Regions from separate parts of the Lentzea sp. NPDC051838 genome, predicted to be linked through region 3. Evidence: riboswitches for the same ligand, from Rfam matches in the RefSeq annotation. Region 3 holds a riboswitch; each other region holds the start of a gene.
The links. A riboswitch is a leader RNA that binds a small molecule or an ion and turns the genes downstream of it on or off. The one in region 3 is predicted to bind glycine.
Positions count from the first base shown of each region.

Region 1: another riboswitch for glycine. It lies ahead of gcvH (glycine cleavage system protein GcvH); the one in region 3 lies ahead of gcvT (glycine cleavage system aminomethyltransferase GcvT).
Region 2: another riboswitch for glycine. It lies ahead of gcvP (aminomethyl-transferring glycine dehydrogenase); the one in region 3 lies ahead of gcvT (glycine cleavage system aminomethyltransferase GcvT).

Region 1 is NZ_JBFAYI010000026.1:13,407-16,674, forward strand. It holds gene AB0M24_RS36570 (L-serine ammonia-lyase) at 1-1,190, opposite strand, end outside; gene gcvH (glycine cleavage system protein GcvH) at 1,236-1,616, opposite strand; glycine riboswitch at 1,680-1,772, opposite strand; gene AB0M24_RS36580 (alpha-L-fucosidase) at 1,938-3,268, shown strand, end outside.
Region 2 is NZ_JBFAYI010000002.1:86,339-89,606, reverse strand. It holds gene gcvP (aminomethyl-transferring glycine dehydrogenase) at 1-1,399, opposite strand, end outside; glycine riboswitch at 1,549-1,645, opposite strand; gene AB0M24_RS06330 (Clp protease N-terminal domain-containing protein) at 1,702-2,649, opposite strand; gene AB0M24_RS06325 (MerR family transcriptional regulator) at 2,729-3,268, opposite strand, start outside.
Region 3 is NZ_JBFAYI010000019.1:9,736-13,003, forward strand. It holds gene AB0M24_RS31605 (hypothetical protein) at 1-114, shown strand, start outside; gene AB0M24_RS31610 (hypothetical protein) at 279-773, shown strand; gene AB0M24_RS31615 (hypothetical protein) at 831-1,214, shown strand; gene AB0M24_RS31620 (DUF3817 domain-containing protein) at 1,229-1,531, shown strand; glycine riboswitch at 1,577-1,667, shown strand; glycine riboswitch at 1,668-1,759, shown strand; gene gcvT (glycine cleavage system aminomethyltransferase GcvT) at 1,856-2,950, shown strand; gene glyA (serine hydroxymethyltransferase) at 2,964-3,268, shown strand, end outside.

The sequences.
Region 1 (3,268 bases), on a different contig from region 3:
GCGTTGCGTTCGATGCACGGGATCTGCACCAGCCCGCCGATCGGGTCGCACGTGAGGCCGAGGTTGTGCTCCATCGCGATCTCGGCCGCGTTCTCGACCTGTTCCGGTGTGCCGCCGAGGACCTCGGCCAAGCCACCGGCCGCCATCGAGCACGCCGAGCCGACCTCGCCCTGGCACCCGACCTCGGCACCGGAGATCGACGCGTTCTCCTTGAACAGCACGCCGATCGCGCCCGCCGTGAGCAGGAACCTGACCACGCCGTCGTCCGAAGCGCCCGGCACGAACTTCGTGTAGTAGTGCAGCACCGCCGGGACGATGCCCGCCGCGCCGTTGGTCGGTGCCGTGACGACACGGCCGCCTGCCGCGTTCTCCTCGTTGACCGCCAACGCGAAGAGCGTCACCCAGTCCATGACCCGCAGCGGGTCGGTGACGAAGTGCTCGCCCTCCAGGCGCTTGCGCATCTCGGCGGCGCGGCGGCGGACCTTGAGGCCGCCGGGCAGGACGCCGTGCTCGGTGCAGCCGCGCTCGACGCACTCCTGCATCACGTGCCAGATGTGCAGAAGTCCTTGGCGCACCTCGTCTTCAGTCCGCCACGACAGCTCGTTGGCCATCATGATCTCGCTGATCGACAGGCCCGTTTCCCGGCAGCGCGCGAGAAGCTCGTCGCCGGTGAGGAACGGGTGCGGCAACGGGGTGGTGTCCGGCTTGATCCGGTCGGTGCCCGACGCGTTCTCGTCGACGACGAACCCGCCGCCGATCGAGTAGTAGACGGCGTACTCGACCGACTCGTCACCCTGGTACGCCTCGAAGCTCATCCCGTTGGGGTGCAACGGAAGCGACTTGCGGCGGTGCATGACGAGGTCGCGGTCGTGCACGAAGTCGATCTCGTGCGCGCCGCCGAGCTTCAGGCGTCCGGAGGTGACGATCTCCTCGACGCGGGTCGCCGCGGTCGTGGGGTCGACTTCCTCGGGGAGGTTGCCTTCGAGACCGAGGAACACGGCCTTCGGACTGCCGTGGCCGTGCCCGGTCGCGCCGAGCGAGCCGAACAGCTCGACGTGCACGCGGTCCACTTCGGACGCTCGTGCCCCGAGCTTCTCGACGAACATCGCGGCAGCGCGCATCGGGCCGACCGTGTGGGAGCTGGACGGTCCGATGCCGACGGAGAAGAGGTCGAAAACGCTGATCGCCACTGATCAGTCCTTCGTGGTGGGGGCGGTGCTCAATTTCTTGGCAGGTCAGTCTTTGGTGAGCTCGGCGTACTTGGCCGCCGTGAGCAGGTTCTCCGCCGACTCGACCCGGACCTTGAACAGCCAGCCGGCGCCGTACGGGTCGGTGTTGATGACGGCCGGGTCGTCGACGACCGCACCGTTGACCTCGATCACCTCACCCGTCACCGGGGAGAACAGGTCGCTGACGGACTTGGTGGACTCGAGCTCGCCGCAGACGGCGTTCGAGACGACCTTGGCGCCGACCTCGGGAAGCTGCACGAAGACGATGTCGCCGAGGGCGTCCGCGGCGTACTCGGTGATTCCGCAGGTCAGCGGGTCCTGGGTACCCGGCGTCCAGTCGACCCACTCGTGCTCGACGGTGTAGAGCAGGTTCTCGGGGAACTCCACGGCGACTCCTCTGGCTGATGACGGGTCAGGACAACCAACGCCCCCTCCGCCGTGCAGAGTTGCCTATCCCGAGCGGTCTTGCTGCCTGAGAGTGTGCGGGAGCTTGCCCCTTCGGCGCCCCGACTGCTTCGTCGAGGTCTCTCCCACTCGGGTTTCGGTGCTTCTTGGTTCGACCAAAAGCGCACCACGGCCGATGTTCAGTTTTGAGTCCTTCGAGACCAGGCGAACGCTATGTGCGTCCACCGCCAAGTGTCAACGCGACAAGGTTGACATCGGGGAGAGCGCTGCCATGGTGAGGAGAGGCAGACATCGGAGGTCTCAATGAGGAAGCCGTTCATCGTCGCCTTGCTCACCACCCTCGTCCTGGTTCCCGTGCCCGCTGTTTCGGCAGCTCCGGCACCGTCTCCGATCAGCGTTCCTCTTACCCAATACTTCGACAACGACGGCATCGACACCGCTACCGACCGGACCGGCAACTTCGACGGTTCCGGTTACGCGTTCCCGGCGGAGGCGCTGCCGTCCGGCCAGGTCACAGCAGATGGCGTGCCGTACCTGTTCCCGGGAAATTCACAGGCCAAGAACAACAACGCGGTCGCTCTGGGGCAGCGGATCGACCTGCCGCGCGGCCGCTACCTGACCTTGCACTTCCTCGTGGCGTCCTCGTACGGGGCCGCTGGTGGGACCGTCACCGTGCACTACGCGGACGGGTCCACGACATCGGGCTCGGTCAGCGGGCCCGACTGGTATTCGGGCAGTGGTCCGATCTCCGCGCCGTTCCGGTACTCGCCCGGCGGACGTGACGAGCACCCCGTGTCGATCGGGACCTCCCAGGTCTGGGCGGATCCCCAGAAGGAGGCGATCGGCGTCACGCTGCCGGTCACGAGCCCGGCGGTCGAGGGCAAGTCCTCGCTGCACGTGTTCGCGCTGTCGGTGCAGCCGGTGGGCAAGGGCACGGTGTTCGCGGTTCGCGGCGCCCGCAGCACGACCAAGCTGCCGCGCGTGGGTGGCCAGACGATCGAGGCCACCGTGGTGAACCTCGGTGACCAGTGGCTCTCCAACGTCTCGGTGCGCGCCGAGGGGCTGGGCGTGGTGACGCTGCAGCCGGCGACCGTGAAGCGGCTCGCGCCCGGTGAGGAAGCTCGGGTGCGGATCGGCATCCACGCGTACCGGACCGGCACGTTCGACGGTCGCGTGGTGGCTTCGTCGGGACGGGTCACGGCCTCGCAGAACGCCCGGTTCACCCTGGGTGTGGCCGACTACCAGGCGACCGACGCGTCGTTGGGCGCGCACGAGTCGCCGTACTGGTTCGACGACGCCAAGTTCGGGATCTTCATCCACTGGGGGCTCTACTCGGTGCCCGCCTGGTCGCCGCCCGGTGAGCAGTACGCGGAGTGGTACTGGCAGTGGATGCAGGACCCTGCGAACGCCGTGAACCCGTACCACGCGGCGACGTTCGGGAAGGACTTCTCGTACGACCAGTTCATCCAGCAGTTCACCACGTCGAAGTTCAAGCCGGAGGAGTGGGTGCGGCTGTTCGAGGAGGCCGGCGCGAAGTACTACGTGCTGACCTCCAAGCACCACGAGGGCTTCGCGTTGTGGGACTCCAAGGTGTCCGGTCGCGACTCCGTCGACCTCGGGCCTCGCCGTGACCT
Region 2 (3,268 bases), on a different contig from region 3:
GGATGCCGTCCGCGGTGTCGGCGTCGATGGCGTCCACATCGGACCCCGTCACGCCGAACGCTTCCCACACCGCGATGACGTGTGCGCGCGTCGTCTTCTCGTCGCAAGCGATTGCCACGACGTCGGCGTCGACCTGACGCAGGTTGATGCCGGCCGCGCGAGCCTTCTCGACCACCGCGGCGGCCTGGCCCTCGACGCGCACCTGGACGGTGTCGAAGAACTCGCCGTGCACGACGTCCAGCCCGGCCTCGCACAGGCCCGTGGCGAGCACGGTGGCGAAGCGGTGCACGCGGGTCGCGATCGCCCGCAGACCCTCGGGACCGTGGTACACCGCGTACATCGACGCGATCACCGCGAGCAGCACCTGCGCGGTGCAGATGTTCGACGTGGCCTTCTCGCGGCGGATGTGCTGCTCGCGCGTCTGCAAGGCCAGGCGGTAGGCGAGCGAGCCGTCGGAGTCGACCGAGACACCCACCAGACGGCCGGGCAGCTGACGCTCCAACCCGGAACGGACGGCCATGTACCCGGCGTGCGGGCCACCGAAGCCGATCGGCACACCGAAGCGCTGCGTGGTGCCGACGACGACGTCCGCACCGATCTCGCCCGGCGCGCGCAACAACGTCAACGCCAGCAGGTCCGCGACGACGACCGCCTGCGCACCGGCGTTGTGGATCTCCTCGATCAGGTCCTTCTGGTCACGCACCACACCGGACGCACCGGGGTACGAGAGCAGCACGCCGAAGAAGTCGCCGCCCAGGCCGAGGCCCTCGATGCCCTGCGACAGGTCCGCGACGACGATCTCGATGCCCAGCGGCTCGGCGCGCGTCTCGATCACGGCCAGCGTCTGCGGCAGCGTGTCGGCGTCGATGACGAACTTGTTGGACTTCGAACGCCCGCCGCGGCGCACCAGCGTCATCGCCTCGGCGGCGGCGGTCGACTCGTCCAGCATGGACGCGTTGGCCACCGGCAGGCCGGTCAGGTCGCCGACCATGGTCTGGAAGTTCAGCAGCGCCTCAAGACGGCCCTGCGAGATCTCCGGCTGGTACGGCGTGTAGGCCGTGTACCAGGCCGGGCTTTCCAGCACGTTGCGCAGGATCACGCCGGGCGTGACGGTGTCGTAGTAGCCGAGACCGATCATCTGCGTCATCGGGCGGTTCTGCGACGCGAGCTCGCGCAGCTCCGCGAGCGCCTCGGTCTCCGTCGCCGGCACCGGCAGGTCGAGCACGAGGTCGCGCTCGTGAATGGACGAAGGCACCGCGTGCTGCGCCAGCTCCTCCAGCGATCCGACGCCGATGACGTCGAGGATGCGCGCGAGTTCGGCCGGGCGCGGACCGACGTGGCGGTCGGCGAACGGGGTGCCGTGCTCGAGAGCGGCGAGCGGAATGCGGTCCTGCGTCATCAAACGCCTCCGGGGGCTGCGGGCACACGTGTCCTGGTGCCCTCCCCGCTCTGTCCGTACCCATCATGGGCGCCTGAGAGGTTCACCCCGGCGCGAACCAGGGCTTTCACCGTCGGCGGGATCTCGAAAGATCCACTTTCCAGAGGCGTCTCGCTCGGGCGGTCCTGGATGCCTGAGAGGTTCCCGGGGAGGGACTTGCTCCTTCGGCGCCGGGCTCTGTGACCCGGTCTCTCCCGCCTGAGTTCAGCGACTACCCGCGAAGAATACCCGCAGGCAGCCCAGGTAGTCGCTAGGGACGCGACCTACGTCTCAACAGCGAGACCTCGCAGCACCCTGCCGACCGGGTCGAGCAGGTCGTCGCGCACCGCCACCAGCAGGTGCGAGGTGCCCACCACGGCGTCCCCGCGCTTGGCCGCGACGAGCTTCGCGCCCTCGACGAACCGGTCGATCCCGGCGCCGGTCGCGGCAGGCAACGTCGCCGGATCCACGCCGGCCGCCCGCAGCGCCGCCGCGCCACCGGAGGAGAACTCCGGCCGCAACCGCCGCCTGGAGACGGTCAGCTGGTGGTCGACAGTCAACACCGCCGCCACCAGGTCCGCGGCGGTTTCCTGACGCCCGGCGGCCACCGCCAGCCTCTTCGCCTCCATGCGCACGACGTTCAGCACCGGTCCGCCTGTGCTTCGGCGGCGCATGATCAACCGAGTCAGCCACCGCATGCTGCCGCTCCCGGACTCGCCTTCCAACGCCCCTGCCTGGCGCAGCAACCACACCGCCGACGCGTCTTCCGGTTCCGCGGCCTTCCGCACGGCCTCGATCGTCGCCTCGACGTCCACGCGCAGAGCGCCGAAGAGGTCGGCAGCGCGTCCGGACTCGAGCGACAGCAACGCCACCGAGAGATGGGTCGTGGTCAGCGCACCGTCGCCCGCCTCGGCGATCGCCGCCCGCAGACACCCGTCCAGCGCACGGCTCACCGGCAGGACGGGCTCGACATGGGTGTGGTGGTGGGCTGTGCGCATCAGCGCGGTGACGTCCGGACCGGACTCGACGGCGAAACCGTCGTCGCCGGCCCAGCCTCCGACCATCGCCTGGGCCCGTACCGACTTCACGCCCAGCCTGCGGCCGCGGCCGATCGAGTCCGCCAGGGCGATCAGCAGGTGCTCGGTGCCGACGACACCGGACTCCGGTCGCGACGCCTGCCGCACCGCGTCGGCCAGCACCTTCAGAACCTGCCAGGAGGGTGTGCAGCTCATGCGCTCGACGCTAGGGAGCACTCCCCGTCCAGCGCGTCTGCCGACCGGCCATTGAGGACGGCCAGTCGGCCATGATCTTTCAGCCGGTCGCGCGCTCGCGACGCCGGCGGGTCAGCTCGTCCTCCGTCATGGGAGCGATCTCCACGCCGTCCGCGCGCTCGGCGGGGAACTCGTGGATCGTCCCGGAGATCTCCCGCATGGCACCGGAAACCGCGATGCCGAACACGCCCTGACCGCCCTGCAGCAGATCCACGACCTCTTCCGGCGAGGTGCACTCGTAGACGGTCGTGCCGTCCGAGAAGAGCGTGATCTTCGCCAGGTCCTGCACGCCGCGGCGGCGCAGGTGGTCGACCGCGACCCTGATGTTCTGCAGGGACACCCCGGTGTCGAGCAGTCGCTTCACGACCTTCAGGACCAGGATGTCCTTGAAGGAGTACAACCGCTGACTCCCGGACCCGTGAGCCATCCGCACCGTCGGAGCGACGAGTCCGGTCCTGGCCCAGTAGTCGAGCTGCCGGTACGTGATGCCCGCGATCTGACACGCCGCGGGACCCCGGTAGCCGACGAGTTCGTCCGGCAGCGAGGAGTCCGGGAACAGCTCACCCTGCTGCCCGGATTC
Region 3 (3,268 bases):
CCCGAGCAGTCCGCTGCCGCGGTCCAGCAGGTGCTCGGCTGGCTGCGTCAGGGCGCGGAGTCGATCATCACCTTCATCAGGAGCCTCTTCGGGACGGCGACCCCCGTCGCCTAGTGACTCTGGGTGAGGAACGACCGTTCGCGTTGAGCCGGACGGGTGGAATGCGGCCAATCACGCACTGGTAACGGGTGTTCTGGGGATTCAGGGTCTGGCGATTGTCAGACCTACCGAATACCTTCCGCTGCAATGGCCGATCCCCGACCGACGAGGAGGCACATATGGTCGAGGACTCCGGGGTCCACGAGCTGTTGCAGCAGTGGGCGGCTGAACGGTCTGATGACGCAGAGATGCAGGAGGTGAACCGGATCAAGAACGCGTGGCTCGCTGAGGCACCCCCCTCGGCGCCAGGCATCCCCGTGCAGCGGGGAGGCAGGGGCGGGTCGTCGCGTGGCTTGGTCAAGGTCGACTCGGCGGATCCGGCCTACGTGGCCGCGATGCGCAAGCGGGCGCCGGAGGCACCCGAGGCTTTGCTCGCTGCCGCGGCGAGCTACTGGCAGTTGGTGGGCGACGTCGCAGAGGCCGAGCAGTGGTGGGACGCGGGCATCAGCCCGTTGGACCAGCGCGCGCTCGACTACCGCGCGGCGGGCCTGACCCCTGCCGACCTCGGACGGCGCTTGGGTCCGATGACGGTTCTCCAGCACCTTCGCCGCGGTTCCGCCGCAGCCTGGTGCGTCGCACGTCTGCAGAGGCAGCGCCGGGACGGCGTGGCGTAGGAAAGGTGGACGGGCTGTCTTCACGGGGCAGCCCCGTACCCAAGTAGTCTGGAGGTCGTGCGCGGCCTCCTTACTCCCCAGCGAGTGTTGATCGGACTTGGCTGTCTGGTCGCACTGATCGCTTGTTGCGGGCTCGCGTACTGGCAGTGGCAGCGCTTCGAGTCCGCCAGCGGCACGTTCCAGAACCTGGGTTACGTGCTCCAGTGGCCGCTGTTCGGCCTCTTCCCGGCCTTCATGGTGTGGCGCTTTCGCCGTCTGGCGCGCCAGCGTCGTGACGAGCCTCTCCCCACGCCGGAGCCGGTTGCACCCGCCGCGAAGCCGGTGACTACCGTTGACGCCGTCAAACCCGCGCCTGTCGAGCACTTCGACGATCCTGAAGACGCGGAGCTCGCGGCCTACAACCGCATGCTCGCGGACCTCAACGCGCGGGACGGTCGTTGAGCGAAGGCGGGCAGATGAAGGGTGCGTTGACCCGGTTCCGGGTCATGGCTTACGTGGTCGGTGTCTTCCTGCTGCTCCTGGTCGTGGCGATGGTGCTCAAGTACGCCGCGGACATGGGTGGCGCGATGAAGGTCGTCGGCCCGGTCCACGGCTTCCTCTACGCCATCTACCTGGTGATTTCGGTCGACCTGGCACTCAAGCTGCGCTGGTCGATCAAGGGCACCGCCCTCGTGCTGCTCGCCGGGACGATCCCGTTCCTGTCGTTCTGGGCTGAGCGCAAGGTGGTCGAGAAGACTGCGCAGGGCGTGCCGCTGTGACGTTTGGCCTGCTAGCGTCTGGGGCTACCAACTGAACACGGCCGTCGATGTCGCGCGGAAGAGACCCCTCTCGCGGGGGCGCCGAAGGAGCAATCCCTCCCCGGAATCTCTCAGGCACAGATACCGCACGACGAAGGCAACTCTGGAAAGCAGGCCCATCGGCCTCGCCCACGGTGCAAGTCGCGTCCCGCGCGGCGAAGCTCTCAGGCTCATGACAGAGGGGGAGGCTCGCTCTAGTGAGGAGTCTCCGATGGACCGTGTCATTCTTTCGTTGCCTCAGCCGGCCTGGTCCGGCTCTTCGGCGCACCCAGGAGGAGCGTTCTGATGTCCCGCCTCACGCCTCTGAACGCCGAGCACGAGCAGCTCGGCGCGATGTTCACCGACTTCGCGGGCTGGCGGATGCCGCTGCGCTACTCGTCCGAGCTGGCTGAGCACCACGCGGTGCGCACCACCGCGGGCCTCTTCGACCTCACGCACATGGGTGAGATCGTGCTGACCGGGCCGCAGGCGGGCGAGGCGCTCGACTTCGCGCTCGTCGGCCACATCTCGGCGCTCGCGGTCGGCAAGGCCCGCTACACGATGATCACCCAGGCCGACGGCGGCGTGATCGATGACCTGATCGTGTACAGGTTGGGCGACGAGGAGTTCATGGTCGTCGCGAACGCCTCCAACGCTCTCGTCGTCGCCGAGGCCCTCGTCGAGCGCGCCGCCGGGTTCGACACGGTCGTCACGGACAAGTCGACCGAGTACGCGTTGATCGCGATCCAGGGCCCGAAGTCGGTCGAGATCCTCTCCGGGCTGACCGACACCGACCTGTCGACGGTGAAGTACTACGCGTCGTACCCGTCCACCGTGGCCGGTGTCGACGCGCTGCTCGCGCGCACCGGGTACACGGGCGAGGAGGGCTTCGAGCTGTTCCTCGCACCGGCCGACGCTCCGGCCGTGTGGGCCGCGCTGCTGGAGGCGGGTTCGTCGCACGAGCTGAAGCCGTGCGGTCTGGGCTGCCGCGACACGTTGCGTCTCGAAGCCGGAATGCCCTTGTACGGCAACGAACTGACCACGTCGCTGACGCCGTACCACGCGAACCTCGGCCGCGTCGTGAAGCTCGACAAGCCGGGTGACTTCGTGGGCCGCGACGCGTTGACGAAGGTGTCGGAGTCCGGTGTGGACTCGGTCCTGGTCGGACTGAAGACCCCCGAGCGCCGCGCCCCGCGGCACGGTTACGCGGTGCTGAACGGCGACGAGGTCGTGGGCGAGGTGACGTCGGGCGCGCTGTCCCCGACCCTCGGCTACTCCGTCGCCATGGCCTACGTGACGAAGGCGAGTGCCGAGCCCGGCACCCAACTGCTGGTGGACGTCCGCGGCAAGAAGCAGCCGGTCGAGGTCGTCGCACTTCCGTTCTACAAGCGCGCCAAGTAGGGAGATCTTCCAGATGTCCGACCAGTTCAACGCCTCCCTCGCGGAGTACGACCCCGAGGTCGCCGAGGCCGTCGCGGCCGAGCTGGCGCGCCAGCAGGGCACTCTCGAGATGATCGCCTCGGAGAACTTCACGCCCGTCTCGGTGCTGCAGGCGCAGGGTTCGGTGCTCACCAACAAGTACGCCGAGGGCTACCCCGGCCGTCGCTACTACGGCGGCTGCGAGCACGTCGACGTCGTGGAGCGCCTCGCCATCGAGCGCATCAAGTCGTTGTTCGGCGCCGGTTTCGCCAACGTCCAGCCGCACTCGGGCGCCCAGGC